DNA from 3 places in the Xenorhabdus sp. XBWT genome. Region 3 is predicted to be linked to each of the others. Evidence: predicted binding sites of a transcription regulator. Region 3 holds the regulator's gene; each other region holds the start of a gene.

Region 1 (8,308 bases), 1.2 Mb from region 3:
TGAGTATCCCAGGTGTCGCGGTTATGGCAATAGAGACAACGCATTAGGCAACCCTGGAAAAACGTGATAAAACGGATACCCGGGCCATCAACGGTTCCACAAGATTCAAAAGAGTGGATACGACCAAGTACGGACATGAAAGGATTTCTCCAAAAACTGACAAGTATTAAAGGCCCCAATTATTAAGGGGCCTTTAGTGTATGTCATTTCATTTCAATGGAAAATAATGACATTTTGAGGTAACACAGCTCTGTTTAACGCTACTCTCACATGCTTAGCCATTACATTGTTTGGGTGAAGGTGCGGGTGATAACGTCTCTTTGTTGCTCTTTAGTCAAAGAGTTAAACCGTACCGCGTAGCCTGATACACGGATAGTCAACTGAGGATATTTCTCAGGATTTTCCATTGCATCCAGTAACATTTCCCGATTCATGACGTTAATGTTCAGATGCTGACCGCCTTCAATATCTGCTTCATGATGGAAATAACCATCCATCAGACCTGCCAGATTGGCTTTACGGACATCATCATCTTTACCCAGTGCATTAGGTACAATGGAGAAAGTGTATGAGATACCATCTTTAGCATACGCAAATGGCAACTTAGCCACTGAAGTCAGTGAAGCTACAGCGCCTTTCTGGTCACGCCCATGCATCGGGTTAGCACCTGGTCCGAATGGTGCGCCAGCACGACGTCCATCAGGAGTGTTACCTGTTTTCTTACCATAAACCACATTAGAGGTAATGGTGAGTACAGACTGAGTTGGAGAGGCATTGCGATATGTTTGCAGTTTCTGGATTTTTTTCATGAAGCGTTCAACCAGATCACAAGCGATATCATCGACACGTGAATCGTTGTTACCAAATTGTGGGTATTCTCCTTCAATATTGAAATCAACGGCCAAGCCATCTTCATCACGGATTGGGGAAACTGTTGCATATTTAATCGCAGACAGTGAGTCAGCAGCAACGGATAACCCTGCGATACCACATGCCATGGTACGGAATACGTCACGATCATGCAGTGCCATCAACGAAGCTTCATAACTGTATTTGTCATGCATATAGTGAATGATGTTCAGGGCGGTGACATATTGTTTTGCCAGCCAATCCATGAAGTGATCCATGCGATCCATAACTTTGTCGTAATTCAGCACGGCATCTCTCATTGGCTCTTCTTTCGGGCCAACCTGCATTTTCATTTTTTCATCCATACCGCCGTTGATGGCATACAGCATGGTTTTTGCAAGGTTCGCTCGGGCACCGAAGAACTGCATTTGTTTACCGACAATCATTGGGCTGACACAACATGCGATAGCATAATCATCGCTGTTGAAATCAGGCCGCATTAAGTCATCGTTTTCATACTGCAGAGAAGAAGTATCGATAGAGACTTTTGCCGCAAATTTTTTGAAGCTAATTGGCAGCTTTTCAGACCACAGAATAGTCATGTTCGGTTCTGGTGATGGTCCCATGGTGTACAGCGTGTTCAGGAAACGGAAGCTGTTTTTGGTCACCAGAGTACGACCGTCCAAGCCCATACCTGCCAATGATTCGGTTGCCCAGATTGGGTCACCAGAGAACAGTTCATCGTATTCAGGAGTGCGCAGGAAACGTACCATACGCAGTTTCATTACCAAATGGTCGATCAGCTCTTGAGCTTGTTGTTCAGTCAGTTTACCTGCTTGAATATCACGTTCAATATAGACATCCAGGAAGCTGGAAACACGGCCGAAAGACATTGCTGCACCATTTTGAGATTTAACAGCTGCCAGATAAGCGAAGTAAGTCCATTGTACCGCTTCTTTGGCATCAGTCGCCGGATTGGAAATATCATAGCCATATTTAGCGGCCATCTCTTTGATTTGGCCGAGAGCACGGTGCTGTTCAACAAGCTCTTCACGCAAGCGGATAGTGGATTCCAGATCCTCTCCGTTTTCCAATTTTTCTTGCAGGGAAGTGAACTGGGCAAATTTATCATCACGCAGGAAGTCAATACCGTACAATGCGACACGACGATAATCACCGATGATGCGGCCACGGCCATAGGCATCTGGCAGACCAGTCAAAACACCCGATTTACGGCATTTCAGGATATCAGGAGTATAAACATCAAACACACCCTGATTATGGGTTTTGCGATATTCAGTAAAAATTTGTTTCAGTTTTGGATCGAGATTGCGATTGTAGGCTTTGCAAGAACCTTCAACCATTTTAATGCCACCAAATGGAATAATGGCACGTTTCAGAGGAGCTTCGGTTTGCAGTCCAACGATTTGTTCCAGATCTTTTTCAATATAACCAGCATCATGAGAGGTAATTGTAGACGCAACATCAGTATCAAAATCTACCGGTGCATGAGTGCGGTTTTCGATTTTGATACCTTCCATGACTTTTTCCCACAAAACATCTGTCGATTTTGTGGCGCCTGCAAGGAACGATTCGTCACCTTCATACGGGATATAATTTTTCTGGATGAAGTCACGAACGTCGACTTTATTCTGCCAGCTACCTTCGTTAAATCCTTGCCATGCAACAGAAAATTTTTCATTTAACTCGGACATGATACTTCTACCTTTTAACAGTGGAACTTTTAAGAAATCTGGCGTGGAGGCGAATTAATTCTTTTTGCCACCGCGTAAATAGATGATCCAATAAGCCAACCCAACCAATACAGCACCACCGATAATGTTACCTATCGTTACAGGGATCAGATTATCGGTAATAAAATTCGAAACGGTGAGTTGCGGAAACTGCTCGGGAGTAACTCCTACTTTCAGCCAGAATTCTTCAGGCGCGAAATTTTTGATGGTGATCCCGAACGGAATTAAAAACATGTTAGCGATACTGTGTTCAAAGCCACTGGCGACAAACATGCCAATTGGCAGTATCAGCGCGAATAGTTTATCGATTAGGCTGCGTCCGGCATAGCTCATCCAGACCGCAAGGCATACCATCAGATTAGCTAAAATGCCTAAACAAATCGCTTCAATAAAGGAATGGTGCATTTTATGATCAGCTGTTTGTAATACATTCAGCCCCCAGATACCATTGGCAACGGTATATTGTCCTGAGTACCAGATTAAGGCCACGAAAAACAGTGCGCCAATCAGATTACCAATATAAACGTTAATCCAGTTTTTTAGCATCTGTGACCAAGTAATACGCCCTGTCGCTTTTGAAATGATTGTCAGTACGGTAGAAGTGAAGAGATCGACACCACATACAACCACCAGCATTAGGCCAAGAGAAAAGCAGAGTCCACCCGTTAATTTTGCCAATCCATAAGGAATGGAAGAGGTTCCTGTTGTTGCCGTAATATAAAAAACAAAAGCAATGGAGATAAACACACCCGCCATGATTGCCGATAAGTAAGTCACTGCGGGGTGTTTATTGACTTTATATACACCACTATCATCAGCGATTTGTGCCATTACAGCAGGTGGAAATAAATTAAAAGGGTTGTCAGTTTTCATCCTAACACTCTCTTTATCCTTAATTAATATAGCACGCAATGATAGTAACAAACCGATACTGCTCTGAATTTGATATGGATCATATTAGTCTTAAAGTCTGGTGAAATATGATGACCCGAATATGGCTTTTTGACTTTAATATATTGATTTATATGTATAAAATATTTTTTAAAATTTATAAAAATATTTTATAGGGACAGATAGAGGGATTTCAGACATAAAAAGTAAAATAACAGGTTAAATTGTCATTTATTTGTTGTTTTAATATAAACTATATTTAACCTGAATTTTACTTTTAATAAACTTTAATCTAATCGTTTATTTATTTGCCCAAAATTTACGTTTGGCTTTTTGCAATTTTTCATAGGCATTCAATAATGCCTGATGTGCTGGTAATGATTTCAACTCTGAATCGATAGACCATAAACCGTAGAAACAGTTCTCTCCGGCAATAGCAGCGGAAGCTGCATCAACAGTATCCTGACCATACATTTTCACAAACGCCTGATAATATTGTTCTGGTTTGCGATCCTCTTCTTGGGTCAATAACAATAAAGTTTGCAGGCAGCGATAATAATTCGCTCGCTCAGCGGTGAAAATAGAAGCATTGAAATCTTGTGTCCATTCAACCCAAATCAGCGCTTGTTCCAGATCGTTACCAGCCAATGCCAGCATGGATTTCAATTCACCGATACGCAGGTTGCTCCAACCGTTATCTTTGCCCGCAGCAATTCCCAGCAATTCACGAACACGGGTGAAATCATCTAACCCCTCATCATCCAATTGTTCAAGGAAAGCGAGATATTCTTCTGGTTGCCATTGGCTTACCGGTAAGGCCAGAATGGTATCACGAAGATGAGTCCCCATGGTGTTATTGGCAATATGCAGATCTTCAACTGGATAAATATCTGACATACCCGGGACCAGAATACGGCAGGCATAAACGCCAAGATGCTCATAATCAGCAATGTAGACGTCAGCATCCAGTGTATTGAAGATCCCCATCAAAGTGTCAAATTCTTCTTCTGTTGTTCCGTTGAAATTCCAGTCAGCAAACTCATAATCAGCATCTTGTTTAAATAGATCCCAACTGATCGCGCCGCTTGAATCAATAAAGTGAGTTTCCAGATTAGTATGCTCAGAAACTTCTTCATCATCGAAACTGGGTGGAGTGAAGACATCCAGATCTTTCAGGCTGCGCCCTTGCAGCAACTCTGTGACAGTACGTTCCAGTGCAACGCCAAAATCAGGATGGGCACCAAAGGATGCAAAGCAAGTTCCATTATTCGGATTGAGTAATACAACGCAAATGACCGGGAATTGGCCGCCGAGTGAAGCATCGTAGCAATAAATCGGGAAGCCTTCTTCCTGCAATTTATCGACGGACTCAACTACGCCAGGGTAGCGGTTCATAACGTCTTGTGGAATTTCAGGCAAGCTGATGAGTTCTGCAATAATGCGGTTTTTCACATAGCGTTCGAACACTTCAGATAATCCCTGAACGCGCGCTTCGTTAATGGTATTACCGGCTGACATGCCATTTGAAACATACAAGTTTCCGATAATGTTCATCGGAATATAAATAGTTTGATTATCTGACTGACGAGAGAATGGCAGGGCACAGATCCCGCGATCTTCATTGCCTGATTGAAGATCAATCAATTGGCTGGCATTGAGGGCGTTGTCTGGGTTGTAAAAATGATGGAGACGTTCGTCTAAAATGCCTTCTGGCAGGGAATCATCTTCTGGTAATGGAAACCATTTTTCATTTGGATAATGAATAAATTCACCATTGGCTACCGCATCGCCAAGATAAAAATCAGCAAAGAAATAATTTGTCGATAAGCGCTCAAAATATTCTCCCAGTGCAGAAGCCAAAGCGGCTTTCTTGCTGGCACCTTTGCCATTAGTAAAGCACAGTGGGCAATCGCGATCACGGATATGTACTGACCAAACATTAGGGACAGGATTCAGCCAAGAGGCTTCTTCGATATTAAAACCAAGGGATACCAGCTTGTCTTGGAAACGGTTAATGGAGTCTTCTAATGCGGCATCTTTGCCCGAGATATAGGTTTGCGTCATCGTAATTCACTTCAATTCATGTTAGAAGCCATATATCATACGGCGTTTTTTTTGTCCGCTCTATCAATTCCCAAAAATTATTGTTAATTAGAGTTTATTTATTCTTGCTTTACATAATAAAATAGTTTTTTTACAAGAGGTTAAATAATGAAAAAGACTAAAAAAACAGCAATAGCCGGTTTTCTGGCTTTAGTTAGTGGTTCTGCTTTCGCTTTGCCAAGCATTACCGTTTTAGCAACAGGGGGGACAATTGCCGGAGGCGGTGAATCCGCAACTCAATCTAGTTATACGGCGGGTAAAGTGGGAGTTGATTCTCTGTTAAACGCTGTGCCAGCTATCAAGAATATTGCTGATCTGAAAGGTGAACAGGTTGTCAGCATCGGTTCTCAGGACATGAACGATCAAGTTTGGCTGACTTTGGCGAAAAAAATCAATTCAGACTGTGATAAAACTGATGGCTTTGTTATCACTCACGGCACTGACACTATGGAAGAAACTGCTTACTTCCTCGATTTGACGACTCAGTGTCAGAAACCTATCGTGATGGTTGGCGCAATGCGCCCATCGACTGCTCTGGGTGCTGATGGCCCATTGAACCTGTACAATGCAGTTGTTGTTGCATCTGACAAAAACTCTGCAAACCGTGGTGTTCTGCTTGCGATGAATGATTCCGTTATTCATGGCCGTGATATCGCTAAATTGAGCACAACTGCAGTGCAGGCGTTCCAAGCTGTCAATTCAGGTGATCAGGGCTTTGTTCACAACGGTAAAGTCAACTTTTACTCTGCGGCTCCTGTAAAAGCAAATAAAGCCGTGTTTGACGTTAGTCAACTGGATAAACTGCCAAAAGTTGGCATCGTTTATAACTACTCCAACGCGTCTGATCTGCCAGCAAAAGCGTTTATTGAAAACGGCTACCAAGGCGTGATCAGTGCAGGTGTAGGTAATGGCAACATCTATAAATCTATTCTTGATACTCTGGCTAAGGCCGCTAAAGATGGTGTGGTTGTAGTTCGTTCCAGCCGTATTCCTTTCGGTTATACTACTCAGAATGCGGAAGTTAACGACAGCAAATACGGTTTTGTGGCTTCAGAGCGTTTGAATCCACAGAAAGCGCGTGTTCTTCTGCAATTGGCTCTGACCCAGACTAATGATGCAGAAAAAATTCAGGAAATGTTCAGTAAGTATTAATTGCTGATATTGAATACTTAATTTCCGATATTAAGTACTTATTCCTGATATAGAAAAACAGAAAGATGCGTTTAATGCGTCTTTCTGTTTTTTTTAGTTAAAAACTATACCTTATGACAGAGAATTGTTTTGTATCCAATAGGTGATATAGCGTTCCAGTAACTGATTATTCATAGGGGAATAGAATTGAGCTCTCCTTTTAATGCTGATTCTGTATTTTTAGTATCAAATACAGGTATATTTCATAGATTAAACAATTTAAAAAATGGAGTTATATCGATGGATTTTTGATTGGCAGGAGTTAACAGATAATATGCTTTTCCTAATCTATTATTCTAATTTTTGGTAATTCACAGTACGTTGTTGCGATAATTGTTGTGAGATTCTCAGAATATTCCGTGGATTTCTGTATAACAATATCAATTAAACCAGAGTGAGTGGATCTTTTTGATTTTTTTCATACATTGAATGTCATAAATAACCTCTGTATGTTTTTAATCATGATAAATTAATTAACACGTCATTGTTGATGAGGCATTATACAATTTGGTTCGTTATTTATAGATATCTTTAATATTTTCTATAAGTCGAAAATAATATCACCCTGACTTTTTTATTGATTTTTTTAATATACAGAGTATTGATGAGACTCTCTATCAGTAAGTTATACATCAGATAGCAATAATCTTTTAATAACCATTGCAGCGGCAGGGCGGGAGTGATAAAACCAATGTATCCGGTTTTATTGTATCCATTGATAGGGTGAAATTAATGAATCAGGTATATAATTTCAGCGCTGGTCCAGCAATGTTGCCAGCAGAGGTATTACGTCGCGCAGAACAGGAGCTTTGCAATTGGCATAGTCTGGGAACATCGGTGATGGAAATCAGCCACCGCAGCAAAGAGTTTATTGCAGTGGCATCTGAAGCAGAAAAAGATCTACGCGATTTGTTAGCGATACCTGGGAATTACAAGGTGCTGTTTTGTCACGGTGGAGCTCGTGGGCAATTCTCGGCATTACCTCTGAATTTACTTGGTAACAAATCGACAGCAGATTATATCGTTAGTGGTTATTGGTCTGAATGTGCTGCGAAAGAAGCAGAAAAATATTGCACACCAAACGTTATAGATATCAGGACTGAATCGGATGGCATTAACAGTGTAAAACCGATGAGTGAATGGGTCTTGAGCAGTGATGCTGCTTATGTCCATTATTGTCCTAATGAAACCATTGAAGGTACAGCTATTTTTGAAGAACCTAATTTTGGCGATGATAAAATTGTGATTGCCGATTACTCTTCAACGATTCTTTCCTCGCCAATTGATGTGAGCCGTTACGATGTTATTTATGCTGGAGCACAAAAAAATATTGGGCCTGCGGGAATTACAGTTGTTATTATTCGCGAAGATCTGCTGGGCCAGGCTCACAAACATACTCCATCTATTCTGGATTACACTGTGCAGGCTAAAGCGGATTCTATGTATAACACGCCACCGACATTTGCATGGTATCTCTCTGGTATGGTATTTAAATGGCTGAAAGAGCAAGGCGGATTACA
Region 2 (8,308 bases), 1.7 Mb from region 3:
AAGTTATCAGGGATAAAACCCGCTCCAATTCCCTGAATTTTATGTGGGCCTGGTTTAAGCTCTTCGCCTGCTAATTTTTGACTGATAACAGGTGAATCTTCTGGCTCTACCGCAACGATAGTTACTTGTTTACCGCAGGTATTTTTCAGGTAACGGGCAACACCAGTGATCGTTCCTCCAGTGCCTACACCCGCCACGAAAACATCGACATTACCGTCAGTATCTTCCCAGATCTCAGGGCCAGTCGTTTTTTCGTGAATTTCTGGGTTGGCTGGGTTGCTGAATTGTTGTAGAAGTACATAACGGTCAGGGTTGCTATCATGAATTTCGTTGGCTTTTTCAATAGCGCCTTTCATGCCTTTTGCGCCTTCAGTCAATACCAAATCAGCTCCCAGTGCTTTCAGGAGCTTGCGGCGCTCAAGGCTCATGGTTTCAGGCATAGTCAATGTCAGTTTATAACCACGGGCAGCAGCAACATAAGCAAGAGCAATGCCTGTATTACCACTGGTTGGTTCAATAAGTTCTTTATCTTTAGTGAGGATGCCTCGTTTTTCTGCATCCCAAATCATATTAGCGCCAATGCGGCATTTTACACTGAAGCTGGGATTGCGTGACTCAACCTTCGCTAAGATACGACCATTGGCGAAGTTTTTTAAGCGTACTAACGGAGTGTGACCAACAGTCAACGAATTGTCTTCATAAATTTTGCTCATTGTTCGATTGCCCCTGAGATACCGTTAAATATTGGTTAAACATACGCTAACATCTTATTTATGGAAATAAGGTTTCAATCTATTGTTATTATATAAAAGAATATTGGATGGTTATTTTATATTGTTCAGGCTATTTATGATTGGTATAACTATTTGTATTATTTTTGGCCATCGTGTCGATTTTCTGATTGATGTGATACATATCAGCAAATCATTAAACAAACCCCCTGATACATTTATAGCTTGTCGGGGGGCTATGTGTAGTTTTAAAGAATTAAAGCAGTTTTATACTGTGTGATTCAGCGCATGTTTTGCACGATAGCGATCAACCCACATTGCGGTAGCACCGCAAACCGCAACCGGCATAATGAATAGGTTTATTACGGGGATCATGGTTAATACGCTTACCGTTGCACCAAATTGAAGGTTGTCGATTTTGTTTTGTCTCAATGTATTGCGCATGGTGGCAAAACTGACTTTGTGGTTATCAAATGGATAATCACAATATTGGATAGCCAGCATCCAGGCACTGAAAATAAACCAAAGGACAGGGGCAACGGTTTGGCCAATTCCGGGAATAAAATAAAGCAATAAAAGGGCGATAGCACGGGGGATGTAGTAAAGAATTTTCACTATTTCACGTTTTAAAATGCGCGGCGTATCTTTGAGTAAGTCGATAATACCTGTATCTGGTGCAGGAATACCCGTCAGGTCAGCCTCCAGTTTTTCTGCCAACAACCCATTGAACGGTGAAGCAATGAAATTGGCTAATACGCTGAAGAAATAGGTGAAAATTAGTAAGATGGAAATGACCGCAATTGGCCATATCAGGTAGCTTAACCATTGCATCCAGTCCGGTATTTTATTGAGTGTCCATTGTATCCAGCCATCCAATTTCTGGTATAACCACCAAAATGAACCACCTAGCAACAAAATATTAGTCAGTAAAGGCAATAAAACGAATCTTTTAATGCCAGGGCGAGTGATCAGCTGCCAACCTTGCACAACATAATGAAATCCGCCTAAATGTTTTGGCAACTTTGTCGAATTCGTCATATTTTCTTATTCTCTCCTAGATGATTGAGACGGTATGATATAGGCAGGATTTTCTACTGACCAGTAGTTTTGTGTTTAAAAAACATCCGAAAAAACAGAGGATATCTCTCTTTATGGTAAGAAAAGTATGTAGAGACTTGCACTTGTCTTATTTGACAAATACTCTTATCTAAAGAAGTTTCCGCCGTGGTGGCAATTAATTTAAACAACAGAGATAGCAATGATGCAGGATTTGCGTCTGATATTAATCGTTGTTGGTGCGATAGCCATAATAGCTTTGCTATTACATGGGTTGTGGACCAGCCGTAAAGAGCGTTCATCACTCTTTCGTGATCGCCCAGTTAAACGTCATAAACAGGGGCGTCAGGAAGAGTTAGAGGATAATAATGATGAATTGTTTGATAATTCACCAAAAGCACCTGTACAGAAGTCGGTAAAACGGCGTACTGAACATCGTGCAGAGCCAGTTATTGAACGTCAAACATCTGAATCATCAGTGGCCGGGCATGATAATGGTTCGGACCCTTTACTTGAAAGAGATCAGACTGACGTACCAGCTACAGAAGCGAAAGTTGTCACTGAATCGCAGGAAGAGCCTCAGCTCGGGTTATTTGATTCCGTAGAACAAGCTGAACTGAAAAGGGCAGAAAGCACTGATATTGCTGAAGGGCAACTAAAAGCGGTGGAAAATGAAGCACAGGCCGAGCCTGAGCAAATTCAAAAAGAAACTGTACTGGTGTTACATGTTGCCGCTCATCATGGTCAGGAACTGAATGGTGACGTCTTACTTCAAAGCATTTTGCAGGCTGGTTTCCGGTTTGGTGATATGAATATTTTCCATCGCCACTTGAATCCATCGGGCAGTGGTGCTGTGTTGTTCAGTTTAGCTAATATGGTAAAGCCGGGTTCATTTGATCCAGACCTAATGGTAGATTTCACGACTCCCGGGATATCCATGTTTATGCTGGTGCCTTCATTCGGTGATTCCAATCAGAATTTCAAGCTGATGCTACAAGCGGCACAGCGCATTGCAGCAGATGTAGGTGGCGTAGTTCTGGATGGTGAGCGTAAGATGCTTACTCCGCAGATGATCGAAGTCTATAAAGCGCGTATCCGCAATACGCTCAACGTCAGTGAATAACTCTTTTTTAGTATTAAACCCCCGCTAAGTCGGGGGTTTTTTCATCTCTGGTGAGAAGTCATGAAAACTATTATCGAAAAAATCAACGGATTAAGAACAATATTGCGTCATCATGAATATTTGTATCATGTTATGGATGCGCCAGAGATCCCTGATGCAGAATATGATCGTTTAATGCGGGAATTAAAAGCGCTGGAAGAGCAACACCCAACGTTGATCACGGCTGACTCTCCCACACAACGTGTAGGCGCAGCCCCATTGACGGTTTTCGAACAGGTGCGCCATGAGATCCCTATGCTGTCTTTAGATAACGTATTTGATGAAGAAAGTTATCTGGCATTTGATAAGCGTGTTCGTGACCGTCTGAAAGATAGCCGGGATTTGGTATTTTGTTGTGAACTGAAACTCGATGGTTTGGCTGTCAGCCTGTTATATGAAAATGGAGAATTGGTGCAGGCAGCAACGCGCGGAGATGGAACAACAGGGGAAAACATTACCACTAATGTTCGTACTATCCACGCTATTCCCTTGCGTTTGAAAGGGGGGAATATTCCGGCCCGTGTTGAAATCCGTGGTGAAGTGTTTATGAAACAGGCGGGGTTTGAAAAACTCAACGAAGAAGCCCGCCGCACAGGTAATAAAGTCTTCGCCAATCCCCGTAATGCAGCGGCCGGATCATTACGTCAGCTTGATCCACGTATTACCGCTAAACGTCCATTGACCTTTTATTGCTATGGTGTTGGCGTTCTGGAGGGCGGAGAACTGCCTGCAAGTCACTATCAACGTTTGATGCAATTCAAAAAGTGGGGATTGCCAGTCAGTGACAAAGTGAAACTGTGTCAGGGTACTCAACAAGTGATGGAATTTTACCATAACATTGAGCAACAGCGCCCGACATTAGGTTTTGATATTGATGGTGTTGTTGTTAAAGTCGATTTCCTTGAATTACAGGAAACGCTGGGTTTTGTTGCCAGAGCACCACGTTGGGCAACGGCTTTCAAATTTCCTGCCCAAGAACAGATGACGACTGTGCGTGATGTTGAATTTCAAGTCGGACGTACCGGAGCGATTACGCCAGTGGCGCGTTTGGAGCCTGTATTGGTCGCGGGTGTGACTGTCAGTAATGCCACATTGCACAATGCCGATGAAATTGAACGTTTGGGTCTGCGTATTGGTGATACTGTAGTTATTCGTCGTGCTGGAGATGTTATCCCGCAAGTCGTTGGTGTTATTCATGAGAATAGACCAACAGAAAGTCAGGAAATAGTTTTCCCAGAACATTGTCCTGTTTGTGGTTCAGATATCGAACGCGTTGAAGGAGAAGCAGTAGCCCGCTGTACGGGGGGCTTGTTCTGTGGGGCACAACGCAAAGAGGCGCTGAAACATTTTGTTTCCCGCCGTGCGATGGATGTTGATGGCATGGGCGAAAAAATTATTGAGCAGCTTGTTGATAAAGAATATGTCAAAACACCGGCTGATCTTTTCCGTCTGACCGCTGGAAAATTGACGGGTCTTGATCGAATGGGGCCTAAATCGGCACAAAATGTCATTAATGCTTTGGATAAATCCAAGAAAACCACTTTTGCTCGTTTTATTTATTCCTTGGGAATTCGTGAGGTTGGGGAAGCGACTGCCGCCAATCTGGTTGCACACTTTGGTACATTGGAAAAATTGCGTGTAGCGGATACGGATGCATTAGTTGCAGTGCAGGATGTGGGAGGCATTGTTGCCAGCCATGTCGTGAATTTCTTTAGCGAACCACATAATCAGGCTGTAATTGATGATTTGGTCAATAATGTTGGAATCCTTTGGGAATCTGTTGAAAGCCCGAGTTTGGATGAAATTGATAGCCCATTTGCCGGTAAAATTGTCGTATTGACGGGTTCATTAAGCCTTTTATCCAGAGACGAGGCCAAAGATAAACTGGCAGCTTTAGGTGCAAAAGTGACGGGGAGTGTTTCCAAAAAAACGGATCTGGTTATTGCCGGGGAAGCAGCGGGTTCCAAGTTGATTAAAGCCAATGAATTAGGCATTCCTGTTATTGGTGAAGAAGAAATGATCCGCTTATTGGGTTAATAATTTTTTACTTAAAAGTGAAATGTAGGAAAGTGTGACCGGATTGGCTAAACAGAAATTTGTAGCGTTTAATTAATAGATTTATGTGATGATTATAAAAATATACTGTTATCCGTTACATATAATATAGTTACAAATTTGCACAGCATCATGTTTGGAGTTCTTTTTTATGTCTCATGTTTTTCATTTTTTCCTTGCATTGGTCGTGATTGGCGGTCTGTCGATTTTAGCGAGTAATAACCGAAAGGATATTCGGATTCGTTATATTATTCAGTTATTGATTATTGAGATTTTTTTGGCATGGTTTTTCCTGAATTCTAATGCTGGTTTGGGGATTGTTAAGGCATTTGACAACCTGTTCGTCCATTTGTTGTCTTATGCGGCGAAAGGAACCAGCTTTATTTTCGGCGGAATGATGGAAGCGAATCTGGCATTTTTCTTCCTGAATGTATTGTGCCCAATCATCTTCATTTCTGCTTTGATTGGTATTTTACAACATATTAAAGTATTGCCGATTATTATCCGCGCGATAGGTACAGTGTTGTCTAAAATTAACGGCATGGGCAAGCTGGAGTCGTTTAATGCGGTTAGCTCACTGATTCTGGGGCAATCAGAGAACTTTATTGCTTACAAAGATGTACTGGGTAAGATGTCTGAGCGCCGGATGTATACGATGGCGGCGACGGCAATGTCTACAGTATCCATGTCTATTGTGGGTGCCTATATGACGATGCTGGATGCAAGATACGTGGTAGCAGCGCTGGTACTTAATATGTTCAGCACCTTTATCGTCTTGTCGCTCATTAACCCTTACTCTGTTGAGAGTGAAGAAGAAATCCATATGAGCAACCTGCACGAAGGACAAAGTTTTTTTGAAATGCTGGGCGAATATATTTTGGCTGGTTTCAAAGTCGCATTGATTGTTTCTGCAATGTTGATTGGTTTTATCGCCCTGATTGCGGGTATCAATGCCATTTTTGACTTAGTGTTTGGTATTACTTTCCAAGAGTGTCTGGGGTATGTGTTCTATCCTTTGGCGTGGATCATTGGTATTCCGGGCGATGAAGCGCTGAAAGTAGGCAGTATCATGGCGACGAAACTCGTTTCCAATGAGTTTGTGGCAATGCAGGGCCTGCAAGAAATTTCGGCTGAACTGAGCGAACGTTCAAAAGGCATTCTGTCGGTATTCTTAGTTTCCTTCGCTAATTTCTCATCTATTGGGATTGTTGCTGGTGCCATTAAAGGACTTAATGAAAAACAGGGTAACACGGTTGCACGTTTTGGCCTGAAGCTGCTGTTCGGCTCTACTCTGGTGAGCTTCCTGTCTGCGGCAATTACAGGGCTGATCATGAGTATTTAAGCTCCTTCTATAAATTAAACTTTATAATGAAATGAATAAAAGTGGCATCTTGGCAGATGCCACTTTTTCTTTTAAAAAATTTAACGTTTGTGGCAATCGTTATATGAAATGGCAACATGAAATCATTGTTACCAGTATTTATGGTAGTTACTTAACTGAATGGAACCGTTCATAAAATTGTTTTCATTACAGCAATAATTCAGAATGCAAAAATGAATATGTCACTATTGCAAAATGTTATTTATCTATAAATGAAAATATATTGGATGGTGGTTTTTCTAATTATGTGAATTTTATCATGTATTGCTTGTGATAGTTACAGTTTGAATCAGGAATGAAACTCCTTTGTATTATACCCTTGTTCTATTGTTACGATGAAATATCATCTGCTATTTCCCAAGAATAGCCTTCCATGTTATACGGAATAATATAAATAATATTAGTTACAGTTCAAAAAATATCTATTTACAAAAAGTAAGGTTAAGTGCTAATTTGCGTAAATTAAAATATGTATTTATTTTATTGATGTAGATAAATTTAGAATAATTATAAATTAACGTGGTTATTTAAAATATATATATAAAATTATAAGGAGTGATAAATATCAATTCTTATCATGTATTACTGCTGAAATATATAACCGAGAGGTCTTAATCTAAACTCCCTATTTATTCTAATCAACTCACTAAGATCTTAGTGAGAATATTTATCATCATTTTTAATTCTTATTTTTATACAAGGAACCAGGACTATGAATAAATTTAGTCATACTGACTCAAGAATAGATGACGATCATCGTGACATTGCGCGATCTAACGATTATCTACAGAGTATAGCTGAGCGTTACGACCATTTTGTCTCTGAGGGCAAAATGGATATGATTGGTAGAGTATTTCATAGCATTCCTTGCAAGAATGCTTCCGTTAGCTACAGTCCTACCAGTGCCGATAGCGCACTTATACGTGATGTTTTGCATTTAGGCTCCTATAACTACTCTGGACTCAATGGCCATCAAAGCATCATTGAATCCAGCATCAATGCAATTCATCATTATGGAACCACATCCAGTGGCGTACGTCTTCTTAATGGTACTAGTGACTTACATCTTGAAATGGAGCAACGGCTGGCTAAATTCCTTGGTGTAGAGGAAGTCATTACTTTCAGCTCAGGATTCAGCGCTAATCTCGCTGTCCTCTCGACTCTATGCCGTGAAGGTGACGTAGTTTTCAGTGACATGCTCAACCATCAATCTATTGTTGATGGCCTGAAACTGAGCAGTGCAACAGTTCGAATTTATCAACATGCTTCTCTAAAAAGTCTTGAGAACAAATTGCGTCAAACTTCATTTCAAGCACGCAAATTTATTATCACCGATGGTGTTTTTAGTATGGATGGTGATTTAGCACCATTGCCTGGTATTGTCGAGCTAGCACGAAAATACAATGCCTTTGTCATTGTTGATGACGCGCATGGCACTGCACATGTTGGCCCGAACGGCCGAGGAAGCTGTGCCCACTTTGGAATAACTGATCAAGTTGATATTATCACTGGTAGCTTGAGCAAAGGCTTACCAGGCATTGGCGGGTTTATTGGCACAAATAAGAAAACAGGAAAAATCCTCCGCGTTGCCGCAACGCCTTATATTTACTCTGCTTCACTCCCTCCGGCCGTGTTAGCTGCAGTCATGAGTGCTATCGATATTCTTGATGCCTCATCACAATTGACCTTAGAGTTGCAAGCTAAGGCAGAGTATTTCCGCCAAAAATTACGTGATGCGGGATTTAATATACTCAACAGCGAAACTGCCATTGTGCCATTGATTACAGGTGATGAACATCGTTGCTATACAATGGCTCGTATGCTTCATGAGAAAGGTATATACGTTAATCCTGTGGCATTTCCTGCTGTAAGTAAAACACGTACACGAATACGGATGAATTTGAGCGCGAATCTGAGCAAAGA
Region 3 (8,308 bases):
CCGTAGTAGGGCCGGAAGTTGTGACAGGTTCTTCTCGCATGAAAGCCGGAACAGCACAAAAACTGGTGCTGAATATGATCACGACAGGTGCCATGATCCGCATTGGCAAGATATATGGCAATTTGATGGTAGATGTGGAAGCCACAAATGCCAAGTTAATCGAACGTCAGAAAAATATTGTTATGGCTGCCACCGAGTGCAGCAGGGAAACCGCCGAAAAAACCCTGAATGCCTGTGGTGGTCACTGTAAAACTGCAATTGTGATGATTTTATCGGATATAAGTGCCGAAAAAGCCAAAAAATTATTGAAAAAGCATCAAGGGCTTATCCGGCCAAGCATCTCAAAAGACCGATAATCATTACCTCTTGGAAGGGGGCATAAATGGCTAAAATTAGTCGGGAAATGCTGTTCGAAATACTCAACGCCATTGGCGGGACAGGTAATATTACACACAGTAGTAATTGTATGACCCGATTGCGGCTGACTTTACGCAATGATTCACTTGCCGATAAAATCAGATTGCAGAAAATCGCGGGCGTCTTAGGCGTCATAAAAAGTGATGACCAACTTCAGATTGTCCTTGGCCCCGGTAAAGCTCAAACAGCCGCAGATATCATGAATACACTGCTCAGTGAATCATATAACTCCAATGAACCAAAACTTCATGTCACTGAGCACTATTCTGAAAACCTAAAAGATATCGCCACCTCAAACAAAAAATATCTCAAAGAAAAACAAACCAGCCCAATCCATAAATTTCTGGCTAAATTTGCCACCATCTTCACGCCTTTAATCCCCGGATTTATTGCTGTTGGTCTGTTATTGGGGTTTGCTACCCTGCTGGAGCAGATTTTTGTCAAAGACGCTGTGCATCCCGACGCGACTTTGGTCGAGATGATCGGTTATATGAAAATCTTTAGCAAAGGCATGTTCAGCTTTCTGAGCATCCTGATTGGCTACAATGCGCAAAAAGCTTTTGGCGGATCAGGGGTTAATGGTGCAATTATCGCATCTTTATTCGTATTGGGTTATAACGCCGAAGCCAACAGCGGGTTCTATTCCGGCATAAATAATTTCTTTGGATTCGCCATCGATCCTCGAGGTAACATCATCGGTGTACTGATTGCCTGTATTCTCGGGGCATGGGTAGAAAAGCAAATCCGCAAAGTCATGCCATCTGACCTCGATATGATCCTGACTTCTGCTATTACTCTGCTTATCATGGGTGCTGTTGCTTTTATCATCATTATGCCCATCGGGAGTTATTTATTTACCACGATGTCATGGCTGTTCATGAACTTGAATGGCAACCCATTCGGCACAGCAATTCTGGCAGGTTTGTTCTTAATCGCTGTAATGTTTGGTGTGCATCAAGGCTTCGTCCCCGTCTATTTTGCCTTGATGGATGCACAGGGTTTCAACTCCCTGTTTCCTGTTCTCGCAATGGGCGGAGCAGGTCAGGTGGGTGCTGCGCTGGCGTTATATCTGAAAGCTCAAAAGGGTTCCTTGTTGCGCACTCAAATCAAAGGTGCCATCATTCCGGGGTTTCTGGGAATTGGGGAACCCTTGATTTATGGCGTAACACTGCCTCGCGTAAAACCCTTTGTCACCGCCTGTCTCGGTGGTGCAGTTGGCGGCTTTTTTATCGGTCTGATTGCCTGGTGGGGATTACCAGTCGGATTAAATAGTGTTTTCGGCCCTTCCGGTTTGGTCGCGCTGCCCCTGATGACCTCCAACAATGGTATCTTCACGGGCATGGCAGTATATGGTGCCGGATTGCTCGTCGCTTACCTATCAGGCTTTATACTGACATTATTCTTTGGCAGTAAAAATATTGACATGAATTGACTCCAGTCCCTAATTTTAGCTAACCCAGATTAAAGGGACGCAAGCGGCGGTCAGCAGCCCCATCGCAATATTAAATATGAACCACGCATGGCGATTTCTTAATAAACAGCCAATCAATGAGCCGAGCATAAGCCAGATTGCACCAGCTATTGCACTGGAGATTAACATTACTGCGCTGATAGCCAATATCGAATTGTTATATAGTGATCCGGGCAGACTGTAACTGCTGACTGCCCCCAATCCCATCAACCATGTTTTGGGGTTCAGGAATTGCAGTAACCAGCCTTGATGAATCTTGATGGGTGTCCCTGTCACCTGCGCTGTACGTAGTTGCTTATAGTGTGAAGTCGCCGTTTTCCAAGCCAACCACAACAAATACAGGCTACCGAGTATTTTCAGACCAGTATGCATCGCAGGGTAGATCAGCAGCAATGCAGCAACACCAAAGGCAGACAGCAATAAAATTGTCTGCATTCCCAATACAATACCCAAACAAAGTGGTACAGAGCGACGGATACCAAAAGTAGCGCCCGCTGATGTTAGCAGCAAGTTGTTTGGGCCCGGAGTGACAGCAGAAATAAACATAAATGTACTAAGCGAGAATAACAAACTTACAGTCATGGGTAGATTCCCCTCACCCAAATGGTCAACATTTCCTTTCAAGAAAAATAGCAGTATGTTATTCCACACACAAGATAACTAATCATGAAATCAATTCATTATGAGTGAGAATTTTTGTCCCCATAAACCACACTGGCTGGCGCCTTATTTAAGGCTATCTCATTTAAAACAATTATCCGAAAAACACTTAATTTCAGAACAATCAAAACATCATCAGGAGCAATTACAATGATGATACCGTGGCAACAACTTGAAACCGATACTCTACTCAACTTAATTGAAAGTTTTGTCTTACGTGAAGGCACAGATTACGGTGATCAAGAAAAAACACTTGAACAAAAAGTACAGGATGTCAAACGTCAGCTTGAACGAGGTGAGGTTCTGCTGGTATGGTCTGAATTACATGAAACTGTCAATATCATGCCTAAAGAGATGTTCCGCCCATAAGGTTTGGCCCATTTTATTCATCATAAGAGACTGATTAAAAAGATAATCCCAATTTTTATTGATAAGGAGTCTGTTCATGTCTGCCAAGTATCCTGTTATTGCAATCACTGGCTCCAGTGGAGCAGGAACGACAACTACCAGTGTAGCTTTTCGTAAGATTTTCCAACAACTTGATGTAACTGCTGCACTCATTGAAGGAGATAGTTTTCATCGTTATACTCGCCCAGAAATGGATGCTGAGATCCGAAAAGCGAAAGAGCAGGGCAGGCATATCAGTTACTTTGGGCCAGAAGCCAATGATTTCAGCATGCTGGAAAAGACGTTTTATGATTACGGGGAAACAGGCAGTGGTCGCTGCCGCAAATACCTCCATACCTATGATGAAGCTGTTCCTTATAACCAAGTACCAGGCACTTTCACACCATGGGAACCATTGCCGTCAAACACCGACATTCTGTTTTACGAAGGGCTGCACGGCGGTGTTGTCACGCCACAACATAATGTTGCCAGCTATGTTGACTTTCTGATTGGTGTTGTACCTATAGTCAATCTGGAATGGATACAAAAACTGATCCGTGATACCAGCGAGCGTGGACACTCTCAAGAAGCTGTCATGGATTCTGTTGTTCGCTCAATGGACGATTATATTCGCTATATCACTCCTCAATTTTCACGCACACACATCAACTTCCAGCGCGTTCCCACTGTTGATACCTCTAATCCTTTTTCTGCCAAGGCCATTCCTTCGTTAGACGAAAGTTTTATCGTGATTCGTTTTCGAGGTCTAACCCAAATTGATTTTCCCTATTTACTGGCAATGCTTCAGGGTTCATTTATTTCCAGTATAAATACTATCGTCGTGCCGGGTGGAAAAATGGGGTTGGCTATGGAGTTAATTATGGCACCGCTCGTCAAACAATTACTGGAAGGTAAAAAGATCTCATGATCTAGGCTTCATTTTATTTTTAATAAAACAGGTAACAAAAAATAATGCCGCCTGTTTTATTAAAATAAATAAGTGATTTATGTGGCTATAAATCAGCCTGATAAAAATCATAACCATGAAGAAGCTAATACATGCAAAAACAACGTGAAATACTTCACTAAAAGGACAGTATTCAGCATTATCTTTCGTTATTATAAATATAAAATCAATAAGACCACGTCTCTAGACCAATTTCTGGTAATCTGATAACCAGTTTAATATGCTGAAGCGATACAAGAGAAGACAGAAACGTTTTCCTGTGTTACAAACAAGTCTACATGCGAGACTGGCAAGGTATATGGGTTAAGATCAATACACTTGTATATTGAAATTTTTATAATCCATATAAAATTCTCGTTTGTCAGTTTTTCAGCAAGTTAATATGTTAATCTATTGACTTTATAAAACTAGCCTTAAGAGAAACGGCCTGTTTCTCACTTCATAAAGGCAGAAATAACAACAGAGGATAAAGCGAATGGTTCTCGGCAAGCCACAAACAGACCCTACTCTTGAATGGTTTTTGTCACACTGCCATATTCACAAATATCCATCCAAGAGCACGCTTATTCATCAAGGCGAGAAAGCAGAAACGCTTTACTACATTGTTAAAGGTTCAGTTGCTGTTCTAATAAAAGATGAAGAAGGTAAAGAGATGATTCTCTCTTATTTAAATCAGGGAGACTTCATTGGTGAACTTGGATTGTTTGAAGAGGGGCAAGAACGTACAGCATGGGTGCGCGCTAAAAGCGCCTGTGAAGTGGCTGAAATTTCTTACAAGAAATTCCGTCAGTTAATTCAGGTTAATCCTGACATTCTAATGCGTTTATCTGCTCAGATGGCAAGTCGCCTGCAAACAACTTCCGAAAAAGTGGGTAACTTAGCCTTTCTGGACGTTACAGGCCGTATCGCCCAAACATTACTCAATCTGGCTAAGCAGCCTGATGCGATGACTCACCCTGATGGTATGCAGATTAAAATCACACGTCAGGAGATTGGACAAATTGTAGGTTGTTCACGTGAAACAGTTGGCCGCATTCTGAAAATGCTGGAAGATCAAAACCTGATCTCTGCACATGGTAAAACTATTGTCGTTTATGGGACCCGTTAGTTCCTGAAAAACCGGGCCAGTGTAATCTACGAGATTCCCACTGGCTTCTTTGTTCTGTTATTGCTTTATCTGGCTGCCAGCTTATTTATCTAACCACCGCGCTATCGCTATATCCAGCCGTGCCATGCCTTTTCTGCTATATCATCCTCAGGAATCACCAATGACGGCGTAAAACGCAGAATACCGTCTCCTGCACTCAATAACATCAACCCCTGTTCAACCGCTTTCTGCAATATATTTCTGGATTTACTCTGATACTCTTTTTTCAATACAGCGCCGATAAGCAGCCCTTTTCCACGAATTTTCTGAAAAATGCCATATTTTTGGTTCAGATTCTCCAATGCGCAAATGATCATATCATGACGTTCTTCCACTCCGGCCAATACTTCTGGCGTATTGATAATATCCAGAGCGGCACAACCAACAGAACAAGCCAGAGGATTTCCTACCATTTCCCTCACCTTGTTTTTATGTTTGCCACATCTAAGTGAAATAATAGTCATTAAATATGAATAAAAAACCACATTATAGCAAATAAAAAAACAGTGGAGTGAGGGGTTTGGTGTTACCAGATTAATATTTAAGAAAATTATTCAACAACTCATGTCCTTGCTCACTAAGAATACTTTCTGGGTGAAATTGCACCCCTTCCAGTGGCAAAGTACGGTGGCGTATCCCCATGATTTCATCCACATCACCATTGCGTTGGCTCCATGCCGTTACTTCAAATGATGCCGGAAGGGTTTCCGCAGCAATAACCAAAGAGTGATAACGAGTGACGGTCAATGGATGATCCAATCCCTTGAATACCCCCTGCTGACAATGATGAAGCAAACTGGTTTTTCCATGCATCACTTCACGGGCTTTGACTATGCTCGCACCAAAAGCTTGCCCTATCGCCTGATGCCCCAAACACACACCGAGAATAGGTAACTTTCCGGCAAAATGCGAAATCGCTTCCAGCGAGATCCCTGCTTCATTTGGCGTACAAGGCCCAGGTGAAATCACTAAATGCGTGGGTGCCAGCTTTTCGATATCTTCAAGCTGCAACTCATCATTGCGTTTAACTAAAACCTCTGTCCCTAACTCACAAAAATACTGATATAAATTGAATGTAAAAGAGTCGTAATTATCTATTATTAATAACATAGGAGTATATCCTACTGATTTTATAGTTTTATAAGTTACCCTACCCACATTAGGGTATTATGCATTATGTATCACGGTAAAATAAAATCAGGTAAACACTATTAACGGCAACGAAGTACTCATCATACCACAGAAGCACTGTTAGAATAGTAGCGACAGAGAAGGGAAACTCAGAGAAGAAAGTGCAACCCAAACAATTAAGGGCGATTATCCGAGTATCTACTTATGGCTTATAACCAATGGATTTCAAGAGACAGCGCGACAGCAAAGGAACCGACAAGTTCGTCGGGAACGAATTTGTCCAGCCAAAGACTGTCCCTTGGTGAGAGGCAGGAACCTCTCATTAATCCCCAGAAACATAGACGGCTATGTGACTGGGGTGAGTGAGAGCAGCCTACAAAACAGCAACTTGAAAGATGAAGGCTTATATCAGATTAAGGCTCGATCTTGGCTGACAAGATCACGATAGGCTTTGCTGGTACATTTTGATAAGGACCAACATTTTCTGTCTTGACCTGAGAAATTTTATCAACCACATCCATGCCTTTTACCACTTTGCCAAAGACTGCATAACCAAAATCACGCTGACCATGGTCAAGGAAAGCATTATCGGTAACGTTAATAAAAAACTGGCTGGTTGCACTGTCTTTATCTGCGGTACGCGCCATCGCGATTGTGCCACGAAGATTACGTAAGCCATTATCCGCCTCATTCTTGATTGGCTCCCTAGTGGCTTTTTGCTTCATATCTTTTGTAAAACCGCCGCCCTGAATCATAAAGCCAGGAATCACACGATGAAAAATAGTGTTGTTATAAAACCCTTCATTGACATACTCAACGAAATTCTTGGTGGTAATTGGTGCTTTATTACTATCCAACTCAAGTTCAATTTCTCCGGCTGATGTCATCAGCTTCACGTGAGTTTCAGCTGCCAATACTGGAGTAGCTATCACACCGATAGCACATGCAGCCATAAGCGACACAAAAATACGTTTAAACATTGATGGTTCCTTTATTTTTGAGGTCAACAATAAAACTCATAACAACAAAACTCATTAAGTGTAATTCCCTATAGGGATAAGTTCCAAATATTTACCTACATTTACGAGTATTTTTAGGTGATTAGAAGAAAATCTATCTATGTAATTTTTATATTCGCATATTTTTGGAAGAGCTATTTTGGGAATAAACTCCATATTAATGCCCTTTCCGCACCAAAGAACATAATTTATCAGAGGATAAAGATTCGGCAATATAGTGATGCTAATTAAAAATTTGAATATAGGATGGTATGAGGTGTTTCCGAATATCAATATTCAACCCGTTTCCCGTAACATCAAAAAGGACTAATCATCCCGTTACCCGGTGGCGAATTTCGTTGATATCGTATGTTATTCCGAGAAAAATAAAATATTATAGAGAAGAGTTAATTAAACAACCTAAGTCATGATATTCAAGTGATCGATTGGCTCTTGTTACAGAAAAATGCGACAACAATATCGACATTAAGTTATGCCTGTCCACAAGCCGCCGCTCTCGGTATAATCACCGCGCTATTTTTTGCGTATTCCTCTGGGAGATAACCATTTTGACCATCAAACACTACAACTATCAAATGACCCACTTTGTCACGAGTGCACCTGACATTCGCCACCTGCCTCAAGATACGGGCATTGAGGTCGCGTTTGCCGGTAGGTCAAATGCGGGTAAATCCAGTGCCCTGAATGCACTGACCCGCCAAAAGAGTCTTGCACGTACTAGTAAAACTCCTGGCCGAACTCAGTTAATTAACCTATTCGAAGTAGAAGAAGGGATTCGTCTGGTGGATCTGCCGGGCTATGGTTACGCTGAAGTGCCAGAAGAAATGAAGCGCAAGTGGCAAAAAGCCTTGGGAGAATATCTCCAGAAACGCGAATGCCTGCTGGGTTTGGTGGTTTTGATGGATATTCGTCATCCGCTGAAAGATCTGGATATGCAGATGATTGAATGGGCTGTTGTGATGCAAATCCCTGTCATGATATTGCTGACTAAAGCCGACAAACTGGCATCCGGTGCCCGTAAGAGCCAGTTGGCGAAAGTCCGTCAGACATTGGCGGATCTGGATGGCGATGTTCAGATCGAATACTTTTCTTCCCTGAAAAAAATCGGC

What was found. The regulator CRP, encoded in region 3, controls carbon source genes, mostly activating them, when cyclic AMP is high. The targets are predictions, from matches to a motif close to ATGTGANNNNNNTCACAT.
Region 1: the regulator CRP is predicted to act here: its motif matches at 3,544-3,561, upstream of focA (formate transporter FocA).
Region 2: the regulator CRP is predicted to act here: its motif matches at 5,070-5,087, upstream of AC5JQI_RS12860 (NupC/NupG family nucleoside CNT transporter).

Annotation. Positions count from the first base shown of each region.
Region 1 is NZ_CM180990.1:1,547,162-1,555,469, forward strand. Features, by position in the region: gene pflA (pyruvate formate lyase 1-activating protein) at 1-137, opposite strand, end outside; gene pflB (formate C-acetyltransferase) at 282-2,564, opposite strand; gene focA (formate transporter FocA) at 2,619-3,476, opposite strand; gene ycaO (30S ribosomal protein S12 methylthiotransferase accessory factor YcaO) at 3,795-5,558, opposite strand; gene ansB (L-asparaginase 2) at 5,706-6,749, shown strand; gene serC (3-phosphoserine/phosphohydroxythreonine transaminase) at 7,521-8,308, shown strand, end outside.
Region 2 is NZ_CM180990.1:2,948,753-2,957,060, reverse strand. Features, by position in the region: gene cysK (cysteine synthase A) at 1-713, opposite strand, end outside; gene cysZ (sulfate transporter CysZ) at 999-1,769, opposite strand; gene zipA (cell division protein ZipA) at 1,990-2,910, shown strand; gene ligA (NAD-dependent DNA ligase LigA) at 2,971-4,986, shown strand; gene AC5JQI_RS12860 (NupC/NupG family nucleoside CNT transporter) at 5,156-6,346, shown strand; gene AC5JQI_RS12855 (aminotransferase class I/II-fold pyridoxal phosphate-dependent enzyme) at 7,098-8,308, shown strand, end outside.
Region 3 is NZ_CM180990.1:352,036-360,343, reverse strand. Features, by position in the region: gene murQ (N-acetylmuramic acid 6-phosphate etherase) at 1-356, shown strand, start outside; gene murP (PTS N-acetylmuramic acid transporter subunit IIBC) at 383-1,849, shown strand; gene AC5JQI_RS01570 (LysE family translocator) at 1,865-2,470, opposite strand; gene AC5JQI_RS01565 (YheU family protein) at 2,699-2,917, shown strand; gene AC5JQI_RS01560 (phosphoribulokinase) at 2,994-3,863, shown strand; gene crp (cAMP-activated global transcriptional regulator CRP) at 4,378-5,010, shown strand; gene AC5JQI_RS01550 (aminotransferase class III-fold pyridoxal phosphate-dependent enzyme) at 5,118-5,462, opposite strand; gene AC5JQI_RS01545 (aminodeoxychorismate synthase component II) at 5,584-6,159, opposite strand; gene ppiA (peptidylprolyl isomerase A) at 6,594-7,160, opposite strand; gene yihA (ribosome biogenesis GTP-binding protein YihA/YsxC) at 7,748-8,308, shown strand, end outside.